Regions from separate parts of the Mesorhizobium sp. M0500 genome, predicted to be linked through region 1. Evidence: riboswitches for the same ligand, from Rfam matches in the RefSeq annotation. Region 1 holds a riboswitch; the other holds the start of a gene.
What was found. Region 1 has a riboswitch for thiamine pyrophosphate ahead of thiC (phosphomethylpyrimidine synthase ThiC). Riboswitches for the same ligand answer to the same signal wherever they lie in the genome.
Positions count from the first base shown of each region.

Region 2: it holds a riboswitch for thiamine pyrophosphate, as region 1 does, so the genes downstream of both, thiB (thiamine ABC transporter substrate binding subunit) here and thiC (phosphomethylpyrimidine synthase ThiC) in region 1, are expected to answer to the same signal.

Region 1 is NZ_JAMYRB010000019.1:25,217-28,987, reverse strand. It holds gene thiO (glycine oxidase ThiO) at 1-595, opposite strand, end outside; gene thiC (phosphomethylpyrimidine synthase ThiC) at 592-2,427, opposite strand; TPP riboswitch at 2,531-2,647, opposite strand; gene pmtA (phospholipid N-methyltransferase PmtA) at 2,830-3,426, opposite strand; gene NKI70_RS25625 (DUF309 domain-containing protein) at 3,586-3,771, shown strand, end outside.
Region 2 is NZ_JAMYRB010000002.1:232,313-236,083, forward strand. It holds gene thiP (thiamine/thiamine pyrophosphate ABC transporter permease) at 1-295, opposite strand, end outside; gene thiB (thiamine ABC transporter substrate binding subunit) at 547-1,560, opposite strand; TPP riboswitch at 1,604-1,718, opposite strand; gene NKI70_RS04935 (thiamine diphosphokinase) at 1,846-2,490, shown strand; gene NKI70_RS04940 (ABC-F family ATP-binding cassette domain-containing protein) at 2,506-3,771, shown strand, end outside.

The sequences.
Region 1 (3,771 bases):
CAGGCGTGCGAAGGATCAGCATTTCGCCGCGAACACCGCGCAGCCTGTCATCGGCCGCTGCCATTCCCATGCAGTCTATCTGACGGGCGAAACCCGAAACAGGCCGGGCGTCGCAGCCGAAGTGGAATTTGACACCCATGGTCGCAAGCTTGTCATGAAGTGCCGCCATCGCCTGGCGTGGGTCGAGGTGAGCCTCGTCGGGGAAGAGCAATCCACGCCGGAAGCGGCCGGCGAGGTCGGGTTCCAGGAGCGCAATTTCGTTTTCATCGACGCGCCGATGCCCTGACGTGCGACTGGCGAACCGGTCAAGCTCACCAGCATCACGCGGCGCGGCCACGACCAATGTCCCGGCCCGTGTCACCTGACCCGACAGCACCGCATCCCACCAGTCGGCAGCGTCGCGTCCGAGATCCAGCACCGGCTGCTCCGCGCTTTCGCGCTCGCACCATGGCGCCAGCATGCCGCCGGCGAACCACGACGCGTTGCCGCCAAGGCCATGCCGCATCTCGGCGACTGTGACCGTCACGCCGCGGGCGGCGAGTTCGAAAGCGACGGTGAGGCCGGCAACGCCGGCCCCTTTGACGAGCACCCTCATGATGGTTTGGGAGCCTCTGGCACGACCGGTACGCCAGTCTCGTCCGCCAGCATGTAGAGATCGCCGCCCTCCCGGTATTTTGCCGCCATTGCCGCCATGCCTTCCTTCTGGGCCTCGGCACGGATGTCGTGGGAAATGCGCATGGAGCAGAATTTCGGCCCGCACATCGAACAGAAATGTGCCAGCTTGTGCGCCTCCTTGGGCAAGGTCTGGTCGTGGAAGGACCGTGCGGTTTCGGGGTCGAGCGACAGGTTGAACTGGTCCTCCCAGCGGAACTCGAAGCGCGCGCGCGAAAGGGCATCATCCCTGGTTTTCGCTGCCGGATGGCCCTTCGCCAGATCGGCTGCATGGGCGGCTATCTTGTAGGTGATCACGCCAATCTTGACGTCGTTGCGGTCGGGAAGGCCGAGATGCTCTTTCGGCGTGACGTAGCAAAGCATTGCGGTGCCGAACCAGCCTATCATGGCGGCACCTATCCCTGAGGTGATGTGGTCATAGCCCGGCGCGATGTCGGTCGTCAGCGGCCCCAACGTGTAGAACGGCGCCTCACCGCACACTGCGAGCTGCTTGTCCATGTTCTGCTTGATCTTGTGCATGGGGACATGGCCCGGGCCTTCGATCATCACCTGGCAGTCCTTTGCCCAGGCGATCTGCGTCAACTCGCCGAGCGTCTCCAACTCGGCGAATTGCGCCGCGTCGTTGGCATCGGCGATGGAGCCCGGACGAAGGCCGTCGCCGAGCGAGAAGGACACGTCGTAGGCGCGACAGATGTCGCAGATCTCCGCAAAATGCTCGTAGAGGAAGCTTTCCCGGTGATGGTGCAGGCACCATTTGGCCATGATCGAGCCGCCGCGCGAGACGATGCCCGTGACCCGGTCGACGGTCAGCGGTATGTAGTGCAGCCGCACGCCGGCGTGGATGGTGAAATAGTCGACGCCTTGCTCGGCCTGCTCGATCAGCGTGTCGCGGTAGACCTCCCAGTTCAGGTCCTCGGCGATGCCGTTGACCTTTTCCAGCGCCTGATAGAGCGGCACCGTACCGATCGGCACCGGCGCATTGCGCACGATCCAGTCGCGGATGTTGTGGATGTTGCGGCCGGTCGACAGGTCCATCACCGTGTCCGCGCCCCAGCGGATCGCCCAGACCATTTTTTCGACCTCTTCGGCCATCGATGATGTGACAGCCGAGTTGCCGATGTTGGCGTTGATCTTGACCAGAAAATTGCGACCGATGATCATCGGCTCGCTCTCGGGATGATTGATGTTGGCGGGAATGATTGCGCGTCCGCGCGCCACCTCGTCGCGCACGAATTCGGGTGTGACGAAATCTGGGATCGCCGCGCCGAAGGCTTCGCCGTCGCGTTGCAGCTTGCCGCGCATCACCTCGCGGCCGAGATTCTCGCGGATGGCTACGAACTCCATTTCTGGCGTGATGATGCCGGCGCGCGCATAGGCAAGTTGGGTCACCGCCTTGCCCTGCTTGGCCTTGAGCGGCCGATTGCGTATCGGAAATTCCGGTGTCAGGCGCTCGCCGGTGGCGAATCCATTGTCTTCCGGCCGGACGTGGCGGCCGTCATAGGCTTCGACATCGCCACGCGCCGTGACCCATTCGTGGCGAAGCCGGGCAAGGCCTTTTTCGATGCTGGTTTCGACTGATGGATCGGTGTAGGGGCCGGACGGATCGTAGACGGTGACGGGCGGTTCGCCGGCCGTCGGATGGACGGAAATCTCGCGCATCGGCACCCTGATCTGCGGGTAGAGGACGCCGGGCTTGTGGATTTTCCGCGAGGCGGGCAGTGGTCCCGTCGACACGGCGGGGGTGAGGGCATTCATCGTGAGGCTCCTTTGCTCATGCATTGGAGACCCAGTTCTGTGCCGGAAGGATGAAAAGACGCTTCTGTAGACCTGCTGCAGCAGGACCTCGGGCGTAAACTCCCGCAAAGCGCTTGCACCGTCCCTACGCCAGTATGAACTGGATCAGGTTCAACGGGTCACTGCGCCGCGAAAGCCAGCAGTATCTCAGCCCCTTACCGGGACTCCCCTGGTGAATGCCTCAAGTTGAATGGGCCGGTGCTGCTTTGTCAAGCGCATTTGGCCCGCCCACTGTCAAATCAAACCAGGACCGCGTCGTCTTCTTGGCAATCTGGCATCTGCCCCTGCTCTGTTCCACATCCTATTTGGGTGCAAGGCCACCACTCAGCGGAACCCTCAGAGAAGGAAACCGTCCAGATTTGGCTAGACTGCTCGACGATAAGTCCAGAGCTGTGCCGGCGGTATGTTGCGGACGACGAAGTCATAGTGGGAAACCACGTAACGGTCTGGCATCTTGATCACCGGCGACAGAGGTCCGTATGTGATCTGAATCACGGGCCGGCCGGCAGGAATACGGGCAAGCAGATCCTCAACCAGCGCGACACGCTGTTGCATTGGAAAGCTCAACAGCGGGACTGCACTTATAACACAATCGAACTGTTCACCTTTGCGCTCACCCAGAGCTTCGTCCAGCGCAAATGCGTCGCCCAATCTGAAGTCCACATTCGGGAAGCGTTGCACCAAGCCGTCGTAGAAAATCCTGGAATATTCGACTGAAACCAGCTGGCGCGGCTTGATTCCCCTAGCCAGGATCGCCTTTGTGATGACACCGGTTCCCGCGCCAAGCTCCAGAATCGGTAATCCTGACCGTGGGTTCACCACGCTTGCCATCCGGCGTGCCGCATAAACCGAAGTGGGAATAAGGGCTCCCACGCCCTTCTTGTCCTTTTGCCAGCCTTTGAAGAATTGGACTTCTTCCTCAAACCTTTTGCCGAGCCGCTCCTTCAGTCGCAAAATCATATCTTCTCCCTGCGTCAGCCGCTTACCCAACGTCATGAATTTGGCAAAGCGCGTTTTGGCCAATCTCGCCACCCTTTACAAGCCCGTTAAGACTGCTTGCCTGTCACGACGCGGTCAGCATGAATTGCCCCTCAACGCACTTTCATGTTTGCTGGGCCTATGTTTCGCCCTCGCCTGCTGCCCGAAAAAAAGTTCCCGAGCTATGCGTATCTGCCCGGCAAATATCCGCATCCGGTGCGTGATGCCTTGGGCCACAGTTACCGATCAGATCCGGTGACCGTCGCCGTTGGCGAAGCGCTCGGCTCAGATGTGTTTCGATGGGGAATCGACCTTTTCAATCACGGC
Region 2 (3,771 bases), on a different contig from region 1:
GCACGGCGAAAAGCTGCAGGATAAAGCCTCGCCCGAAAAAACGCGGATGCCGCGACAGGGCGCGCGCGACGAACAGCGCCGGTGCGACGGAGAGCAGGGTCGACAACAGAGCCTGCCAGAGCGTGAAGCGGGCAACACGCAGGAGATAGGAATCGAAGGCGGAAGCGGCGCCGGACAGGTCGCGTGTGGCTTCGACGACGAGCCCGGCGAATGCCCCGCCGATCAGCAGCGCGATGGCGGCGAGCGCGACGATGCCGGCAGTGACGCGGGGATCGGCCGGATGACGCGTACGCATGTCGCGCTACCCGACACTACGACAGGTGTTGATCGAAGGAAATACCTGACAATGGCCGAGCCCACCCCTCTCTGGCCTGCCGGCCATCTCCCCCTCAAGGGGGGAGATTGCGCACTCAGCCGCCTTCGCCAATCTCACAAGTGGCAGGACGAGGAGAGGCGACAAAGCTGCCGATCTCCCCCCTTGAGGGGGAGATGGCCGGCAGGCCAGAGGGGGGTGGCTTGGCGCAAACATCCGACGAGGCTTGAGCCCTACTTGCTCATCGCCGCAAGCCACTCATCGACCCAGGCCTTGCGGTTGGCCGCGACGTCTTCCGGGCTGAACAGCAAGGTCTTGGTCGGCTTGACCAGCTTGTCGAACGCCGGGTTGAGCGGCTTGTCGGTTTTGCCGGCCGGGAACATCCAGTTGGTTTCGGGAATGACATCCTGGAATTTCGGTCCGGTCATGAAGGCAATGAACTTTTCTGCCAGCGGGTTCTTCGCACCCTTGGTGGTGATCCCCGCAACCTCGATCTGCAGATATTCGCCCTCCTCGAAGGACGCCGCCTGGTAGCGCTCGGTGTTTTCGGCGACCATGTGGTAGGCCGGCGAGGTGGTGTAGGACAGCACCATCGGCGCCTCGCCCTTGGTGAACAGGCCGTAGGCCTCGCTCCAGCCCGGCGTTACCGTCAGCACCTTCGCCTTGAGTTTGGCCCAGGCTTCCGGCGCCTTGTCGCCATAGACCGACTTGACCCACAGCAGCAGGCCAAGGCCCGGCGTCGAGGTGCGCGGATCCTGGATGACGATCTTCTCTCCGGCATCGCCCTCGACCAATTCCCTGAGGCTCTTCGGCGGGCTCTTCAGTTTTTCGGTATCGTAGACGACGGCGAAATAGCCATAGTCGAACGGCACGAAAATATCGTCGCTCCAGCCGCCCGGCACATTGACGCCCGACACGGCGCCGTGCGGCGAAAACAAGCCGGTTGCCTTGGCGTCGGCGGTTAAGTTGGTATCGAGGCCAAGTACGATATCGGCCTTGGTCGCGGCGCCTTCCAGCTTCACACGGTTGAGCAGCGCCACGCCGTCGGCGACCGAGACGAATTCGACGACGCAACTGCATTCGGCCTCGAAGGCCTTCTTCACCGCCGGTCCCGGACCCCAATCGGCGGTGAAGCTTTCATAGGTGTAGACCGTCAATCTATCCTGTGCCGATGCCTGCCCTGGCAGGGCGAGCGCGGATGCCGCAAGCAGGACAATCGAGACAAGAGAGTGGAAAAAACTGCGCATCGGCGCCTCCTTCGTTCGCGTTGAAAGGAATTGAGGCGTCGGGCTGTCCGAAACGTCTAATCCCTCCGCCGGTACAAACCGGATCAGGTTCAGCGGGTTGGCAGTCTTGCCTCTCAGCCGGTCCGCGAAGATCGCGTCCGGCACCCCGTTAGAGCGTTGCGACACATAGGCCCGGCCGAAGTGCTGCGCAAGCGGAAGTTTGCCGGGCATCCAAAGCCCAGCCTTCCGTTTCGTCTGCCGTTTCATCTTCCGTTTCCGGGGCAGGGCTGGTAAGGGCCACGAGATATGAGCACATTCACCATCCTGCTTGGCGGCGATCTCATCCGCACGCCGCTGCTCGACCGCCAGGTCGAAGGCTCGCGTGTCATCGCTGCCGACGCCGGCATCGGCCATGCCCGTATGCTGGGCCTGAGGCCGGAACTCTGGGTCGGCGATTTCGATTCGGTGCCTGCCGATTTGCCGGAAGATCTGGCCGCCGTGCCACGGCAGGTGTTTCCCGCTGAAAAGGACAAGACCGACGGTGAACTCGCTATCGCCGCCGCACTCGAACGTGGTGCGACCAGCCTTGTGCTCGCAGGCGCCTTCGGCGGCAAACGTACCGACCACATCTTCCTGCATCTGGCGCTAAGCATCCGGCTGGCGGAAGGCGGGACGGAAGTGCTTTTGACCAGCGGCGCACAGGAAGGCATTCCCTTGCTGCCGGGAAAGACTGGCTTCGACTATGCCGACGGCACGCTGTTTTCGGTGCTCGGCTTTTCGGATCTCGCCGGCCTGACAGTCACCGGCGCCAAATGGCCGCTCGACCATGTCGAGGTTGCGTTCGGCTCGTCGCTGACCATTTCCAACGAGGTCAGGGGCCGGTTGGAAATCGCGCTGGCCAGCGGCCGCGCGCTGCTGCTCGCACATCCCTATCCTCTTCCGGAAAGCTGAGCCCAGAAAGCCGACATGGCGCCGCCGCTTCTCAATCTCGACGGGATAAAGCTGACCTTTGGCGGCACGCCGCTGCTCGACGGTGCCGCCCTGACGGCCTCTGCTGGCGACAAGATCGCCCTGGTTGGCCGCAACGGCTCTGGCAAGTCGACGCTCCTCAAGATCGCCGCCGGGCTGATCGAACCGCAGGACGGCGAAGTCTTCCGCCAGCCTTCGGCGACCGTGCGCTACTTGCCGCAAATGCCCGACATGGACGGCTTTGCGACTGTCCGCGCCTATGTCGAGGCGGGGCTCGGGCCGGCCGACGATCCCTACCGCGCCACCTATCTGATGGAGCATCTCGGCCTGACCGGCGAGGAACGGCCGAACGATCTCTCCGGCGGCGAGGCGCGGCGCGCCGCCCTCGCCCGCGTCATGGCGCCGGAGCCCGACATTCTCCTCCTCGATGAGCCGACCAATCATCTTGACCTTTCGGTCATCGAATGGCTGGAGGAGGAGCTTGCCCGCACCTCCTCGGCACTGGTCGTCATCTCGCATGACCGCCGTTTTCTCGAACGCGTGTCGCGCGCCACAATCTGGCTCGACCGCGGCCAGACTCGCCGTCTCGACAAGGGCTTTGCCTATTTCGAGGAATGGCGCGACACGGTGCTGGAGGAGGAAGAGCGCGAGCAGCACAAGCTCGGTCGCCAGATCGTGCGTGAGGAGCACTGGCTGCGCTATGGCGTGACAGCGCGGCGCAAGCGCAACATGCGCCGGCTCGGTGAGTTGCAGATCATGCGCCAGCGCTTTCGCGGCCACCGCGGCGCCGAGGGTGCGGCGACGATGACAGCCAGCGACGCCGCCGAATCCGGCAAACTGGTGATCGAAGCCAAGAACATCGAGAAGAGCTTTGGCGATCTGACCGTGGTCAAGGGATTCTCGACCCGCATCCAGCGCGGCGATCGCGTCGGTCTGGTCGGGCCGAACGGCGCCGGCAAGACGACGCTGTTGAAGATGCTGACCGGCGAATTGAAGCCGGACGCGGGCACGGTGCGGCTCGGCACAAATCTGGAGATCGCCACGCTCGACCAGAAGCGCGAAGCCGTCGACCCGCAGGAGACATTGGCGCAGTATCTGACCGACGGGCGCGGCGAGAACCTCGTCATCAATGGCGAGCAGCGCCACGTCGTCTCTTACATGAAAGACTTCCTGTTCAAGCCGGAACAGGCGCGCACGCCGGTGCGCGAGCTTTCGGGCGGCGAGCGGGCACGGCTGATTCTCGCACGCGTTTTGGCGCGGCCG